DNA from 4 places in the Pseudoalteromonas sp. Of7M-16 genome. Region 1 is predicted to be linked to each of the others. Evidence: predicted binding sites of a transcription regulator. Region 1 holds the regulator's gene; each other region holds the start of a gene.

What was found. The regulator LexA, encoded in region 1, represses DNA repair genes until DNA is damaged. The targets are predictions, from matches to a motif close to TACTGTATNNNNATACAGTA.
Region 2: the regulator LexA is predicted to act here: its motif matches at 2,428-2,447, upstream of MHN81_RS10080 (YebG family protein).
Region 3: the regulator LexA is predicted to act here: its motif matches at 1,557-1,576, upstream of umuD (translesion error-prone DNA polymerase V autoproteolytic subunit).
Region 4: the regulator LexA is predicted to act here: its motif matches at 2,789-2,808, upstream of MHN81_RS23430 (S24 family peptidase).

Annotation. Positions count from the first base shown of each region.
Region 1 is NZ_JAKRFY010000046.1:19,418-23,817, reverse strand. It holds gene MHN81_RS27570 (hypothetical protein) at 273-434, shown strand; gene lexA (transcriptional repressor LexA) at 964-1,575, shown strand; gene MHN81_RS27560 (DUF3313 family protein) at 1,934-2,632, shown strand; gene MHN81_RS27555 (efflux RND transporter periplasmic adaptor subunit) at 2,649-3,722, shown strand; gene MHN81_RS27550 (efflux RND transporter permease subunit) at 3,719-4,400, shown strand, end outside.
Region 2 is NZ_JAKRFY010000008.1:74,473-78,872, forward strand. It holds gene fadR (fatty acid metabolism transcriptional regulator FadR) at 1-508, opposite strand, end outside; gene dsbB (disulfide bond formation protein DsbB) at 1,118-1,624, shown strand; gene MHN81_RS10070 (hypothetical protein) at 1,638-1,940, shown strand; gene MHN81_RS10075 (ComEA family DNA-binding protein) at 1,959-2,252, opposite strand; gene MHN81_RS10080 (YebG family protein) at 2,465-2,791, shown strand; gene MHN81_RS10085 (amino acid aminotransferase) at 2,903-4,096, opposite strand; gene MHN81_RS10090 (hypothetical protein) at 4,271-4,400, opposite strand, start outside.
Region 3 is NZ_JAKRFY010000013.1:68,898-73,297, forward strand. It holds gene MHN81_RS14505 (Y-family DNA polymerase) at 1-1,144, opposite strand, end outside; gene umuD (translesion error-prone DNA polymerase V autoproteolytic subunit) at 1,132-1,545, opposite strand; gene MHN81_RS14515 (hypothetical protein) at 1,917-3,044, shown strand; gene MHN81_RS14520 (MipA/OmpV family protein) at 3,310-4,053, shown strand; gene MHN81_RS14525 (efflux RND transporter periplasmic adaptor subunit) at 4,043-4,400, shown strand, end outside.
Region 4 is NZ_JAKRFY010000030.1:34,419-38,818, reverse strand. It holds gene MHN81_RS23450 (hypothetical protein) at 1-462, shown strand, start outside; gene MHN81_RS23445 (hypothetical protein) at 464-1,291, shown strand; gene MHN81_RS23440 (hypothetical protein) at 1,377-1,517, shown strand; gene MHN81_RS23435 (hypothetical protein) at 1,799-2,038, opposite strand; gene MHN81_RS23430 (S24 family peptidase) at 2,401-2,772, opposite strand; gene MHN81_RS23425 (ParA family protein) at 3,026-4,261, shown strand; gene MHN81_RS23420 (hypothetical protein) at 4,264-4,400, shown strand, end outside.

The sequences.
Region 1 (4,400 bases):
AACAGCTCATTTCACCTTGCGCAAACTGAACGCACTCGCTTCGCTCGCTGTCATTGGTGCTTTGTTCGATGTTAATTTGGATGATGAAAAGTGGGTTTTAGAAATAGCGTTTTTTATCCAAAATTTTAGTTCTTTTATTAATAAATATTTTTTAATTTCTTTTTGATATATTGAAATTAACGCAATTATAAAAATTAAAAATAATATTATTCATTATGTTGAAAGTGATAATAAATGCTGTTAGGTTGGTTGTAGTTAATAAGGAGATAAAAATGTTATTAAAATTAAAGAAGAAAAACATCAAAGTGATTAGCCATGATAAAGCCAACGTCCCTGCGGAGATGACACCACAAGTTGCTGGCGGTTTATTTAAAACTTGGGAATGTACAGGTACAAGAACTTGCCCAGGAACATATACTACTACGGCTTGCTAACAAACTGAATAGAGCTACGTAAAGTAGCTCTATTTCCTGTTCAATAACTAAAGTATCGAATACCCTCATCAAAATTTTCATTTAAAAATAGTGTTATTACTTCCCTTTTATTCAGCCATGATGGATTTTTAGTTCATTAATAATTAAAAGTTTCTGGATAGAAGAAACTACTTCTGTTGAACCAACCTCGTTAATTCAAAGCTAAAGGCCTTAACCTTTTTAATAAAGAAAATAATATGAATAAAGCCGGACAAAGAACGAGACTTAAGTGAACCAGATACATTGCCTTTTATAAGTTGAGTTGGGGCTGAAGGCCTTCGGCGAAGTGTTGTTTAGAAAGCTCAAGAAGGAGAACTATTTGCCGCTTTGATTTATTAAATGGGCCATGAACCTACCACCGTTGCGACTCTATTTAACACTCATCACTTTGCTGTTTTTATAATTTGTCTAAGTATTCAACGATTAGCATTGCGATTTAATTTTAACTGTATATACTCACAGTAAATGCACTGTATGGAAAACCAGTTATATGCGACCATTGACTAAACGACAAGAACAAGTTTTTGAACTCATCAAAGTTTTTATCAAAGACACAGGTATGCCGCCAACGCGAGCGGAAATAGCGGAGTCTCTCGGTTTTCGCAGTGCAAATGCGGCAGAAGAGCATTTGAAAGCACTTGCCAAAAAAGGCGTTATAGAAATGGTACCAGGCGCCAGCAGAGGAATTCGCTTAGCTGAAGCTGATGAGCCGGAGCAATTAGGCTTACCTCTGGTTGGGCGTGTAGCCGCTGGCGAGCCTATTTTAGCGCAGGAGCATATCGAAAATCACTGCAAAGTTGACCCAGGCATGTTTCAACCTTCAGCCGATTATTTGCTCCGTGTTAACGGTATGAGTATGAAAAATATCGGTATCATGGACGGCGATTTGTTAGCGGTTCATCGCACTCAAGTCGCAAACAACGGTCAGGTGGTAGTCGCCCGTGTTGAAGAGGATGTGACTGTGAAGCGTTTTGAAAAAGTAGGGAAAAAAGTATTCTTACATGCAGAAAACGAGGACTTTTCGCCAATCGAAGTCGATCTTGAGCAGGAAGTGTTTAATATCGAAGGTTTAGCGGTAGGGGTTATCCGTGGCAATCTGTAAATAGCTTTTCATTTCGATAGCTCTTTGACGTTACTTTTTCATGGCTGGAGACGTGTCCTCCAGCTCGATTCTTTCAATTTTTCTCATCTTAATTTACTGCTGATCTTTTTAGCTCTAACTTCATATCATATACTTAATTACGATTTTATAACTTAGCTACCAAACTAGTTCGTATACGCGAGTGATTGAAGATAATTTTGCACTTATTTAGTTATTCGCGGTCAGAGCTATTCGTCTTAGTTTGTGGTGCCTAAAACTATAATTGTTTTTGTAAGTTACATTTGATTTCAAATGAGATCAAAGTATCTCTTTTGATTGTGCTACAACCACTGGAAATGAATTGATTATGGAGCGACTTATGACTTGGTTTCGTATTGTACTAATTTTTACATTTACATGTCTTGTTTCCGCATGTGCATCTACTTCACAAAATACGCGTTCAGGCTTTTTACCGAGCTATGATTCTTTGGCCCCTTCCGAAGAATATGAAGATACAGAACTTTATGTAAACAGTACGTTTGATCAAACAGCGCTCAGTCAGGTTGAAGTATTGTATATTCCTCAGTTTGAAGTATGGATAAATGTTCAAGATTCCGAGTTTTTGAATATAAACCCGCTACATGTTGCTAAGTTAAGCCACTATATGCAATCGCAAATGGTAAAAAAACTAGCTCCCCATTTTCAGGTGGTGACAGAAAAGCCGCTTAATCTGAATGAGCGAGTGTTGATGATAGAAGGGGCATTTACAGATGTTCAGTTTGAACCTGTTGCATTGCAAGTGAGAGACTTTGTCCCGATTCGCTTAGTCTATAATGCAGGAAAGACGGCCTACCTTGCTGCAACTGAGCAAACTGAGGCATTGACACATGTGTCTTTGGAGTCTGCTTTTTATCTTGGTAATAACCCTCAACCCGTAGTGATGATGACAGCACACAAAGAGCTAGATACCGTTTTAAAAGCAGATGGCACAGAGAATGTAGCAGCGGTTAAAGAAGTGCTAGATGTGTGGATAAATAACTTTGTTACGGCGATGACAAAACATCGCGATGTTAAATAGAATTAAAGGAGCTTTCATGAAGACAATAAAAAGCAAGCAGCTATGTGCAATGGCGTCAATTTGTCTTGCATTAATCGGTTGTTCAGACCAGCAGCCAGAGCAGCAGCAATCTGAACAACTTCGTCCCGTAAGGACAATGCTGCTTTCTTCTCAGGTAGACGGTCCTTTAGTTGAGTTTCCCGCAGTTGTAGATGCAGCTTCATCCGCAGATCTATCTTTTAAAGTATCAGGTGAAGTTACCGAGTTATTGGTAAAGCAAGGTGAAGAAATCCAATTAGGCGATGTAATTGCAAAGCTGGATACAACAGATTATCAGCTTTCACTAGATGACGCTCAAGCTAACTATAATAAAGCGCAGGCGGATTTCAGTCGAGCGAAACAGTTGATCAAGTCCGGCACAATTTCGCAATCGGACTATGATCAGCTGCAATCTCATTTTACAAGTGCAAAAAGCAAACTAGCAAACGCAAAAAATAACTTGTCTTATACGAATTTGAAAGCGTCATTTTCTGGGGTGGTTGCTAGAACTTATATAGAGCGCTTTGAAGAAGTACAGGCTAAGCAGGTTGTTGCGACGTTACAGGATATAAAACATGTCACACTTAAGGTTAACGTGCCTGAAAGTTTGATGATAAAAGTATCTAAAGACGCACCAAAACATATCATAGCCGAGTTTTCTGGAATACCAGATAAGACTTTCCCGCTGGATTTTGTTGAAGTAAGCACTCAAGCCGATGAAGTCACTAAAGCATATGAAGTTACCTTGAGCATGACTCGCCCTGAAAACTATAACATTTTACCAGGAATGACAGCCAAAGTTTTAGCTAAAGGTGCAGATGTCAACAAGAGTGGATTATACCTGCCAATAAATACTGTACTCAAAGACGCATCTGGAAATTATGTATGGACAGTTGAGCCTGCTGGTGCTGGCAAAGGTGAGATTAAAAAGAAATCTATTGTGATTGGTGATGTTTCAACATTAGGGTTTCCAGTGCTCAGTGGTGTGGCAGAAGGTGAGTACATTGTTACAGCGGGCATGAGTAAAGTAAGTGAAGGTCAACTTGTAAAGTTTAACAAGGAGGCACAGTGAATATAACCAGACTTGCTTTAGAAAATAACCGTACTACCTGGGTATTGATCGCTGCGCTATTGTTTTTTGGCATTGTGTCATTCAATAAAATGCCAAAAGACTATGATCCCGGTTTTATTATTAGAACAGCGCAAGTTATTACTTACTTTCCTGGTGCGAGCCCACAGCGTGTAGAGGAACTAGTTACAGATCAAATCGAAAAGGTAGTTCAGCAAATTCCTGAACTGGATTTTGTCAGCAGTACCTCGAAAACAGGGGTGTCCATTGTTAGCGTCAATATTAAAGAAAGCTACAAGAATATGCGGCCTATCTGGGACAACCTGCGACGTAAAATACAAAGTATTGAGCAAGATCTTCCCAGTGATGCACAAACGCCTATCGTCAACGATGAGTTTGGTGATGTCTTTGGCATTGTGATCGGCCTGACAGCTGAAGGGTATAGTTATCGTGAGATGGAGGATGTTGCTGAGCAGGTCAGAGACACATTACTTCGCTTACCGGAAGCTGCAAAGGTTGAGATATACGGTAACCAAGAGCAACGGGTCTTTATTGAATTTGAAAATGCGAGGCTAGGAGCCTTAGGTATTTCGCCCAGTCAACTTAAAGATCAATTAGCGTCACGAAATATCGTCAACCCCGGTGGCTCTATTTATATTAATGATGAAACATTGGCACTAG
Region 2 (4,400 bases), on a different contig from region 1:
TAAAACCATTCAGGATGAGGACATAAATCTTATTGCCACCAGCAATCGCAAGTTGATGATGCACTTGATAATCATAATCTGCAAAAGCTTCTGCTGTATCTGGCAACTCTGCATATTGTGCTAGTATTTCGATCACTTTTTCTGGACTTAGCTTGATCGCCGCGCGTGTATAGATAGCACTAATGTTGGTTCTGGCTGACAACAGCTGGTCCGTCAACTCGGGAACTTTGTCTTCATCAAGTCGAGCTAGAGCTTCCAGGATATTAAGACCTGAAGTTTCCCAAAAATTATTAACTCTGGTTGGCTTACCATGTTGAATTGTTAGCCATCCATCGCGGGCCAATCGCTGTAAAACTTCTCTTAAGGTTGTGCGAGTCACACCGATTAGCTCTGATAGTTCACGCTCAGCCGGTAAAATAGACCCAGGTGGAAACTCTCCATTCCAAATCGATTCAACTATATATTCCTCAGCGAATCCCGCTGGGCTCTTGGCTTTAAAAATTCTCATTTAGCACCACTTAATTTACAACCTAAGGCTAGATACATTCAACGCAAGCGACTCTCGAAAGCAGGCGGAGCATGATACTGCAACTCGTTAATCTACTGATTGTACCAGATGGATATAAAGTAACAAGCGCAACTGCAAATTGATGTTCAGGTTATTAACTATTGCGCATTTAAAAAGGGTCGACTAATCCAATTCCTTTCATCTAAATAAACACACCACTTACCATAAAGCCTTTACGCCCGACTTCAATCTGTGCATTTATCCCGCATGTTTAATTCGCACCTGATCTATATAGTTAACATCAATTGATTACATTTTTAATCTAGCTCCGATTAAATTCAGTTTGGCACTCAATTTAAACTCAGTACCATGACGGGATTGTCGGGTAGAATGTAGACCCGCACGCTCTCACATTGAACAACTGAGCAAGAAGTAAAAAGGGAACTTAACTGTAAATCAAGTGACTAATACACTGTTTGCAATACGAATTATACGCACCAAGGTAAATAGGCCAGAACATAATTGCCTCTTTGTGGCTTGTCGTAAATGTAAAGGTCTTGATGCCTTCGTACTACATCGCCATAATAGCGGCCAAAAAAGGAGATATACATGATTGAAAGACTTGCGAGCTTTTCTCGCTCTACCAACGCTTGGGCGCTATTGTTTATAAGTGCACTTATTTTCGAAGTTGTCGCACTATATTTTCAGTATGCCATGGGTTTAGAGCCTTGCGTGATGTGTATCTACCAACGTACTGCTATGTTAGGTGTATTAATTGCCGCACTAATTGGCCTATGTGGTAAAGGTATCTATATCGTCCGACTCATCGCTACAGCTGGATGGGGCATAGCCTCAATTTGGGGTTGGTTGCTTGCACGTGAACACCTTTCTATGCAAACCACAACAGATCCTTTTGCCTTTACGTGTGCTTTTGAACCAGACTTCCCAGTTCCATTGCACGAATGGATCCCATCGTTTTTCGCTGTGACTGGCAGCTGTTCTAGTATAGACTGGTCGTTTGCTGGTTTATCAATGCCCGGCTGGATGGCTGTGGTCTTTGCAGTGTATTCGATTAGCTTTTTAATCTTTGCGCCATTGATTATTTTTAAGAAGTAGATTTGAGATAGATATGATTTTTAGACTGAGTCAGGTTTCCAAGCTTTCAACCCTGTCGCTACGAGACAAGCAAAAAGTCCAAGCAATTGCACTGTCAATGCTATCGGCGAAAAGTAAGGTATTTTTGGCAGTATGTAAGCTGATATTGTTAACACCCCTTTTTATGGCATTGGCATATTTTGAAGGGTGGGCATTGTTACCTGTGCTACTTGTTGCGGGCCTTGCTTATCCATTGCTCACTGCGCCAATCGAAATACAGTTTGCGTTGAAAAATATAGACCAAGCGCTTGAACAGTTTAAGCAGAGCCAAACATAGGCTCTGCGAGACTCTGGCTTACTCAAATACCACGTGAGCTTTTAACTTTTCAATTAGGCCCTTTCCTATCCCTTTCACTCTCTCTAATTCCTGCACATCCACAAATCTACCATTTTGCTCCCTAGAGATCACAATTGCCTGCGCTTTTGCCTCACCAATCCCAGGTAGCTGGATCAGCTCATTTACTTGCGCTGTGTTCACATTTACAACCAGTGGCGCTTGTTCAGGCGGGTTTACATCTTGCGCCTGAACCAAATTACTCAACAAAAATACTGCTACTATCAGTCCAAGAATCCATGTATGTCTTCGCATTTAATTTTCCTTAAAAGTTTATGAGTCTAACACTGCTTAAAAAACTAAATAAGCTATCTAACCATAAGATTTAACGATTACTTTTGTAAAATGCTTACTAATATTTTCATTGTGTTTTTTTCATATGGATCGTCTAATGAAGTGCCTTTAAGTTGCATTAATAGCAAATACAGTTTACTGTATAAAAAAACAGTGTTTTATGGAGGGTCATCATGGCTGTTATAGTAAAGTATGTGGTTGAAAGAAACGGAGTAGAGCGAATGACATTTACTAGCAAAAAAGAGGCTGATGCCTACGATAAAATGCTGGATGTTGCAGAAGCGCTTGAAGCAATGCTAGATAAGGTAGATGTACCACTTAGCGAGCAACAAGTTGAATCACTGGCTCTAGAAATGGCAAAGTATAAAGACGATTTTATTTCTGTACTCAAAGGCAGTAAACCATCAGCAGAGAAAGACAATAAAAAAGCGTCCAAGAAAGCCGAAGAAGTTACTGACGAAGTCGCCGAGGATAAGGTCACTGCTATAAAGCAAGCATAAATATTACTTGGTTCTTAAATTACCTTTACTGACTTATTCGTTCCAAAAACGCAAAAACGCCGCACTATTAATATAGTTCGGCGTTTTAGTTTTATATAACCGACGTAGCGATTATTTTAAAACAGCAGCAACTGCATCAGCAAAATAATCAATATTGCTTTGGCTAATACCCGCCACATTTACACGGCTAGAACCCACGATATAGATTGAATATTCCTCACGTAGGCGGTTAATTTGCTCTTTATTAATACCTAAGAATGAGAACATACCGTGCTGGCGCTCAATGAATGAGAAATCATGTCCAGTATTTCTCTGCGCTAAGCTATCTTTTACAAGGCTACGTAAACCGTTAATACGATCACGCATTTCAGCAAGCTCTTGATGCCACTCTTGTGTTAACTCATCACTTGAAAGGATAGTATTTACAATGTCGGCACCATGTGCCGGTGGCATAGAATAGATGCTGCGTACTACGCTTAATAGAACTGAGTTTGCAACATCCGCATTCGCTGCATCTTTAGAGATAACAGAACATGCACCAATACGCTCACGGTAAAGACCAAAGTTTTTAGAGCATGAAGAACAAATGATCATCTCTTCTACTGTTTGAGCTAGCAAACGTAGACCATTAGCATCTTCGTCTAGGCTGGTACCAAAACCTTGATAAGCAATGTCTACAAGTGGAGTAAAGCCAACCTCTTTAGCAAGGTCCGCAAAAATCTGCCACTGTTCGGCATTCAGATCCATACCACTTGGATTGTGGCAACATGCATGAACTAAAACAACGTCACCCTTTGGCACTTGCTTCAGCGTATCAATCATCTCGTCAAAAAGTAGCCCTTTATTCTCGTAGTCGTAGTAAGGGTACTCTTTTACTGTCAAGCCAGCAGCTTCAAATAGGCTAATATGGTTTGCCCAAGTTGGTGTCGTCACCCAAACCGTCGCATCTTTATTACAACGCTTAATGAATTCAGCAGCTACGCGCAAAGAGCCTGTGCCACCTGGCGTCTGCGCCGTACGCACTCGGTTGGCAAGTAATGTAGTGTGACTATTGCTTAATAACAACTCTTCCATCTTAGCGCAAAAGTCTAAGTTACCAGCTAACCCAATGTACGATTTTGTGGTTTCGTTTTCTAAACGAAATGCTTCTGCTTTTTTAACCGCTTTTAAAACCGGAGTAGCACCTTGCTCATCTTTATATACACCAACGCCTAAATCAATTTTTTTAGGGTTATCGTCTTGCTTATAAGCTGCCATTAGGCCCAAAATTGGGTCTGTAGGAAGTGGTTTTAGTTCTGAAAACATGTGTATTTTTTTCCTATTAAAACTAGTACGCAAAAACACAAGGCCGCAAAAATTCGCTCAAGCGCATTCAAGCTCACCTTCATTTCTCTAAGTATTCAACTCGATAATACGTAGTAATCGTGGGGGTTATAGTTGCCATAATACTAACACAATTTAACGAGAACACGAGCCCTCTCACTCAGGAAGGTAGTGTGTTATTTTCATGCAAGCCGCAACCAGTACAGATAAATTGTCAGGAGTAAAAAAGTCTTTACTAAAAGCCTCTGCATCAATGATCCCGACACACTCAAAACTGTCGTTTAAC
Region 3 (4,400 bases), on a different contig from region 1:
CAGAGCCATACCTATTGTTTATTTCATCTAAGCATCTCATTAATTCCGGCTTGTCTTGAGATTGATTAAACATATCAGATTGCTGAAATACATCATCTTCTAGCTCAATAGCACCTATGCCAGCTTTGTAGTACCGTACACCCGGTTTATATAATTGACTAAATATGCTCTCAACAGCATTGGCAAACACCGTAGCATCATTACTTGATACGGGAAGCTCTTTAATAAATGACTTTTTGAAATAGTCATTTTCGTGTGGTGAACTATGGGCAAATATCACAATGCGTTTTGCCAGTGATTTTTGCTTGCGTAGCTTTTTGGTAACGATAGAGCAGTGTGAAGCGAGCGAAGCTTTAAGGGAAATTGGGTCAGTAACGCGCTCACCAAAGCTTCGGGTACTATAGACCTCCTTCTTTCGTTGCTTTACCTCGCTCCAAGATAGACATTCCTCACCATTTAACTCTGCGATAGTACGCTCGAGCACAACGCTGAATTGTTGGCGCATCAGTCGTGGGTTTTGCTTTGCTAAATCTAGCGCCGTTTCGATGCCGAATAGCTGAAGCTTCTTTGTTAGTCTGCGGCCAATTCCCCAAACATCGCCTACGCTAATTTTAGAAAGTATCTGTCTGCGATTTTGCTCGTTATCGATTACTGCAACACCTGTTGCATCTGGAAACTTTTTAGCTGCGTGATTTGCTGCTTTTGCAAGCGTTGGGGTTAGGCCAAAGCCAACTCCTACGGGCAATTTAGTATTTCGCCAAACGGAACGGCGTATCAAATGACCATAGTCATACCAAGATGAAACAACGTCAGAATACCCGTCAAACTTTAGGAATGACTCATCGATAGAGTAGATATAGTGGTTGTCGCTAAATTGATTAATGACGTTCATCATCTTGTCTGACAGGTCAGCATAGAGCTCATAATTAGATGATTTGATCACTACACCGTGCTTTACAAGTGCATCTTTGAATTTAAAGTATGGCTCAAACTTTGGAACGCCTAAACGCCGGGCCTCTGGCGATGCAGCCACAATACACCCATCATTATTCGATAAAACAACAACGGGCTTTTTGCGTATGCTTGGATCGAATACTTTCTCCGCAGACGCATAAAACGATGTCGCATCTACTAGTGCATACATTTAGTCAATTCCGAATTTGAACGGTGCATACGCACTGAACCAATGACAACACCCTCTAATTGGAAATTATCGCAATCACTAATTCGGACTGGAGAATATATGGGAGATGCAGAGCGTAATAGCCTGTTCTCCATATCTATAAGTTTACATACAAACTCATTATTAAAATTCGCAACTATCACATCGTTCTGCTGCGGCTGGACAGCTCTATCTACAACAAGTAGATCGCCGTCAAAAATCCCAACACCTTGCATTGAGTCGCCTGACGCTAGTCCGATAAACGTTGCATTTGGGTGTCGCACTAATAATTGATCTAAAGACAGTCCTAGTTCTCTGTATTCGGCCGCGGGAGATTCAAATCCTGTGATCCCAGCTTGTGCCTTAATTGGTATTACTTTCATACGTCAACCTATACTGTATACATATACAGTATAGGTTGGGAGAGCTTTAAGGATCAAGTTTAATAGTTACATTTAACAGTTAATTAAAATTTTATATTCATAATTGAAAAGTAGTTGCTCAAATAGTAAGTTAGCAACCGAAAATGCTTAGTGCTTTAGTTTAAGATTTTAACTACCTTTAATGACCCCATTATTGAGGGGTCAAAGAGGGGTCACAAAAAAGGCCTATACATTCAAAGATATTGATATGTGAAATTATAAAGCAATACAAATCAGAAGTTTAGAAAACCCATCACCACTTATTCCACGCAAAGCCATAAAGGCAGTTTGTAATGTGGACCTTTATCAACGAATTAACTAAGGAAAAGATAATGAAATTAATAAAGTGTCTGTTTTTAATGTCCGTAGCCATCAGTTCAAACAGTGTATTATCAGCCCCTTTTGAGGCACGCAGCCATAACGAAAACCACGCTTGGGAAGATGAAGCTATAACAGGCCAAGTAGCAGATAGCGCCCCTGAGACTAGGTTTTTAGGGTTTAATATCGAAGAAATAAATGGTGAACCTCATTTGTCAGCAACTGTAGCGGCCCCAAAAGGTCTTCAGTACTTGTACTTTGACATTGAAGCTTCACCGGTAGGGCTTCTCGCTTACAACGAAACATTTCCAAGAACACATAGCCAGACAACGTTAAAAGCAACCATCCCACTTTCCGAAGCCCTTGAGAAAGTTCAGCACTCGGATTTCATTGAAATTTCTTTAATTTCCATGGACTCAATACCAGGCTACCGCCTAAACTCACTCAGATACAATAAACAGGCACTATTAGAGCTACTGGAAAGCGTAACTGATAACCAAGATTACAGCCTTGTAGTTCAGCAACCAATCGATTTAAAAGGGAATGAATATGGGCTTTTAGATGGCGTAATAAAATACTGTATGAACCACGATAGTATTCGCTGCGACTATAGTTACCTCAACTACCCTAACTTTGACAAAGACGGTCCTTTGCAGTTTGCACTGCCTTTTAAAGGTGAGTTTACAGTTAACGCATACATCAATGAGCTTAAGTTTCGCGAGGACCTAACCAGTATAAATAAGGTACTTCCAACAGACTTTGAAGTATGGCTTGATAATGACCTATTTGGTTTAGGTAAAGATCGCTCTAATGCAAAAGCATTCCTGTCAAACTTCTTTACTCTTACACACAGCAAAAACGCTTTCACAAACCAATACCAAACTAAAGTTCAGTGGGAAATCCCTTGGCAACACGCAACTTTTCAACAAGGAGCATCATATAAACGAGCAACTCACGCGATCTGGTCCATGAATTTTGCGGTCCAAACAAATCGATATGGGAGTTTTCAAGATGCAACTCGTCAGGGGATCTCACTGTCCGAATATTTAAACGCAAATATCATTGAAAACATAAACTTTAGTGCTTTAGAGGGCACTGATGATAGCCTCCTCCAGTTACCTCCCATGTCTGTAGAATATTAAGTCTCGTATACATCAAAACCTAATGACAATGGTATATTTGCCCCATTGTCATTTTCAATTATTAAGCTCAATGCTAGAAAACTTCTCCCTTTTTTGAGCAAACTTCAAAAATGCCTGTATCAACCCATCAATATAAGTAACTCCGTAATAGGCTAATAAATTACCACTTTGTAAGTTTCGAGAAAGTTTCCTGAATTATTGTTTGCCTTGTAGAGACAACTTTTAAAACAAAACGTCACCAAGACAAAACTTTTAAGGACTATATATGAAACTTTCCAAATTTTTGCTAGCGCTAACAATCGCAGTGAGTTACCAAGCTCAATCAGAAGAAGATAGTGAACTAAAGATTGGCTTAGGTGGCGCGCTTATCACCCAAGATGAAGGGTATAAGGATGTCGGCAACGAAACTCAGTTCGTTCCTGCAATTGCGATTGAATACGGTGACTTCAGGCTACTCGGGCCTTATGCATCCTATACTTTTTATCGTAACGAATCATTTGAGATTTCGGCGATTGGCATGATGCGACTAGATGGTTACGAACAAGATGACAGTGATCTATTTAAGGGCATGGAAGACAGAGACATGAGCTTCGATTTAGGTCTCGAAGCTGAGTTTGACACTGACTTTGGTGAATTTGCGATAAAATACACACAGGATGCAAGCAGCACTCATAAAGGATACGAGGCTACATTAACTTATGGCGTACCCTTCAGATTCAATAAGGGTCAAATCAAGCCTTACATTGCAGCCAATTTTGCAAGTAAGGACCTAACTGATTATTACTATGGTGTAAAACAGTCAGAGGCTACTGCCAACCGCTCATTTTACGAAGTTGACAGCGCTACCAACCTAGAAATCGGGATCAACAGTGATTGGTTTTTCGGACAAAATCATATGATTAAAGCTGATGTTAGCTACATGTCATTTGATACAACAATCAAGGACTCCCCACTTATCGATAAATCTGGCACATTCCAACTACTGTTGGGGTATGTCTATGTATTTTAAGCCTACTTTGTCGAAATATGGCCCAGCCTTTTTCTGCGCGTTATTAGCTGTAACAGGGTGTAGTCAAGCCCCACAAGCAACTAATGAGGATGAATCTAGCCCTTCTGTTCAGCCAACGGTCAGCGCAATACAAGTGCCATCACCAAGCAAAGTGTTTTATGGAAAAGTGCAAAGTAATAGGGGGTACGACATGGCGCTATTCAATAGCGGTCGCGTCGAATGGATTGCTGTAAAGGAGGGTCAACTTGTCAATCAAGGAGACCTCATCGCACGGCTATACTCTCCTAAATTAAGTACTCAAGTTCTAGAGAAAAAGGCAACCTTAAGCGCTGCGCAGGCAGCCTCCG
Region 4 (4,400 bases), on a different contig from region 1:
GCTAAGCAGTATAAATATTCAAAGTACGGAGTAAAAACTAGAGGTGAGTTTATCGAGCTTAGAGCTGCTGAAAAATCGGAAGGTTGGAAAGTCGAGCATGAGCAAGGCTTTAAAAAAGAGACTTGGTTAGCAAATGCAGATGGAGTGTTTACCGTGATCACAAAGACTGAAGCTGAGTTTTTTGAGTTCCTAAGTGCAAATGAAGCGGCTGAAGGCTCTAACGATAATCAAGGCCAGCTAGACTTTGATAATATTCAAGATAACTTTAATTCAGGCAAATCTAGCACAAGCAAGCTAGACGCTCTAAAAGAAGCTTTAGAGACAGAAAGTGACACTGATAAAGTAATGGAGTTGCTAAAAGAAGCCAAAGAAGAAGCGGAGCAAAACGACACCATGGCAGAGCATGAAGCTGCATTGGATGATGCGTTAATGCAAATCTTTGCAAAGGTGGAGGCGCTTTAATATGGCTTTAGACTTCAATACAAAGATGAAACTATTGCAAGAAGGTGCTCAAATCAAAAAAGATTTGAGTGCCACTAGCGATTTAAGCAAAAAGATTAAGCTGGTGGAGCGCTTTTCATTCATCAGAAAGCGCATTAGAGGCTTAATTGACGATAACGGTAACAATATCACTGAAGCGGCGAATACAGCCGCTACAGGTGACAACGGCACACCTGAACCAACTGAAAAGCAAAAGCTAGCTGGTAACTACAAAAAAGGTGACATCACCATTGCGGGTATAGATATTCGTATCGAGAATCCAAAAGGCTCAACTCGCAGCGGAAAATCTAAAGATGGTAAAGAGTGGTCCATCACCATGAAACATCATTATGGTGACTTCAAAGGCTCGCATGGTGCAGATGGTGATCCGATTGATGTATTTGTTGGTGACAGTACCGAGTTTGATTCGGTATATATCATTGACCAAGTTGGAAAGGACGGCTCTTTTGATGAGCACAAAGTTATGTTTGGCTTTGATAGCCTAGCCGAAGCCAGAAAAGCATACCTTTCTAATTATGATGCTGGTTGGGATGGTTTAGGTGACATCACCACTATGAAACTAGAGCCATTTAAGAAGTGGCTAAAATCAACTCAAACTAAACCAGCCGGACAGTTACCGCAACTTGCTAATAACTTTTTAGATGACTACCGTTCAGGTCGATTGTTTAATCTTGGTCCTGTGCCATTTAGTGAGCTTATTTTACAGGCTGAGCAAGAAGGCATGGATTTAGACGAAAACAAAGAGATAGTGACACGCTATATTAAACACCACCAGCAACAAGCGGCCTAAGTACAAGGCGGAGTATTCCGCCTTACCTAGACAACATCAATTCAGAGCTTTATAGTTTTCAGCCAAGCAACGCAAAGGACTAAACATGAAGCTCAGCACCTCTCTATTACCTCTTGCATTTCTATGCACTTCAGCCATAGCTACAACTGGCGCAGGCACAAAACCAACGCTAGACGATAAAGTATGGAAGGAACAGGATTACGTTGAATACCATTGCAGAGGCTAGATTGAGCACACGCTACCGGATAGAGCGCGCATTGATTGCCTGAACACCGCTTATGCTATTGAGTATGATTGGAGCAAGAAATGGGCTGAAGCCATTGGACAGTCTCTTTATTATGCGTCAATGACCAACAGAAAAGCAGGCATAGTATTAATAGTGAATGATCGCACAAAAAGCCGCTACCTGAAGCGAATTAAGAAAACCATTGAAGCAAACAGATTAAATATCACCGTTTGGACCGTAAATAAAGGCGACAAGAAGCCGCCATTTAGGTTCTACCCTGATTAATCCCTTTTCTCAGCTAATTCAATCTTTTTTAATTCAATAGATAGCCTTTTCTCTTCAATAGAGAGGTTTGTATCTTTGATTTTAAGTTTCTCAAGTTTCACTCTCAAGCGGAGCAAGTAGAAGGCGATAATTGGAGTTAGCATTGCAGTAATAGCGATAAGCAGCGGTAAAAAGTTAGCAAGCAGCGTAATAATAAGTGTGATGAAAGCGCACAAAGACGCTAGGATTGTAGCCATTCGGCCTCCTATTATAAATGTAATTATATGCTGAATGGCACAGGGTCAAACATTGACAATTTGAAGCTGATGAATATAATCGGAGGTGTCTAATCTGCGAATATGTTCATCATATTTGTTCAAGTTGCCGATTGAGTCCTAGTGCTCATTCGGTGATTTACTCTATTAAAAGTCAGTTTTTATATTCTTAATTTATTTATCTTCTCTCTAAAAATTCCTCATTTCGTTTAGTTTATAATTCCATTATATCACGATTCCCCATTAGCGCAAACCAAGTGAAATTGCAAGTTACATTTAGTAATTTGTATTGTGTTTAATAGTTCATTTAGTTATATGGGCATTGCAAGGAGGTGATTATTGGTTTAGCGTAGTTTTGAGCGAATACCGGACCTAGATCTAAATACTCTCACTGAACTGGTTACAACACCTTCAAAGCTAAATACATCACACTCGTTAATATAAACTGGTTTATAGCTAGGATTGGCAGATACAAGCATTCTGTTTTCTATATCCAATATCTTACAGACAAACTCGCCATTCAGATTTGCCACAATAACGTCTTGGTCCTTTGGTTCGACTCCACGGTCTACCACAAGTAGATCACCATCAAAAATGCCTAGCTCATTCATCGAGTCACCTGATACACGACCAAAGAAGATACTGTGTCGGTCCGGTGCAATTATCTGATCTAGCGTTAAAGTGCATTCTGAATAAGAAATACCATTTGAGTTCATTGGTAAAACCCTTAAAAACTGTATTTATATACAGTATAAACTTTAAAAATTACAGTTTCACCTTTCTTTGTATGTATATAGAAGGGTCACAGCTTACTCACAAAATCTGTGGATAAAAAATCTTCAATTATTTTCAATCTTTAATTGCATAACCAAAACTAAAAACATAAACTAAATGAAAATTTAAGTTCTGCGCCAAAATTTCACTATAGAACTTAAAAATAACTTAAAGGATAATTTTTAGGATTTGGTCATGATTACAGAATCTTTAGCTAAAACAATTCAAAAGATTGAAAATGAAGTTAACAACTATCAATTGCTGGCTGAGCAAGCCAAGTCAAAAGAGGAAATTTCAAACTTAATTTTAAATCACTCTAAGCCAGCCTCAGAAGTTGCTGAGCTACTTGGAATGAATCACGTAGCATTTAAAGATTTTGTAAATGAGTTGCGCGAAAGCGGCGAATTACCAGAAGTTTTAAAAATCTCAAACCAGTATAAATACACGCTTTATCATATTCATACACTGATGGAAAAGCGCGGTACGCCTGCATGGAGAGACAAGTTTAGCGACTGTGTGGTTACAGTTATCTCTAACCTTAAAGGTGGCACTGGTAAAACAACCACCTCTGTATCTATCGCAACAGCAGTATCTTTAGAGCTAATAAACAGAAAGCGTGTATTGCTCATTGATTTAGATCCGCAAGGCTCGCAAGCCAAACATGCAAACATTGACGTTGAAAATGATGCAACCATCTTAACAGCCGTAGATATTATGTTGGGTGATGAAGAGCCGGACAGCATCTATAATGCATTGAGAAAGAACGGACTTTCTCATAAAGACATCGTAAACAACTCATTGGTTGAAACGCATATACCTAATCTGTCTATTCTTCCGGCCTTTCCTGAAGATGAGCGCTTTAATAGTGCTGCATGGTTAAAAGTGCTAGAAAAAGCACAAAACGGCGGTGATACAGACATGGAAAGCTTGAGCCTACTAAAAACCAAAATCATTGATGTTGTGAAAGATGACTTTGACTTTATTTTTATCGACACAGCACCAACTATGAATCCGCTTGTGTGGTCTGCATTTGAAGCAGCAACAGGCATGTTGATCCCTTGTATGGCTCATGCACTGGATTGGGAGTCAACGCAAAAATTCATTAAAGCACTTCCTAGCACCTTTGAAAGCCTACCAAGTAAAGGTGAAAATATCGGCTGGTGGAAGGTGCTAGCAACTAACTATGAAGAAGAGTACAACCGAGACAAACACATCTTAGATAAGATGAAAGAGACTCTTGGCAGTGATTTACTAAATAACGTTATTCCTAGAAGTACCGCGTTTGAAAAAGCAGTACAGCAAGAATGCACTGTGTTTGATTTTAAGAAATCAGACAAGGTTGTACCAAACAAGCAACTTGATAAAGCGCAATTGCAGCTCAATGCCTGTGCAAGAGAATTAATGTTATACATTTCTGATGTGAGCAGTTAACAATGACAATCTATAATCCATACCAAAATAAAAATCGCGGCAAAGTTAAAGCTAATGCTTTAGCCGCGATCCAAGGCCAGCAATCAAAAATGACTTTGAAATCTGGCAAGGAAGTAACATTCAGAACGGTAGAAATACC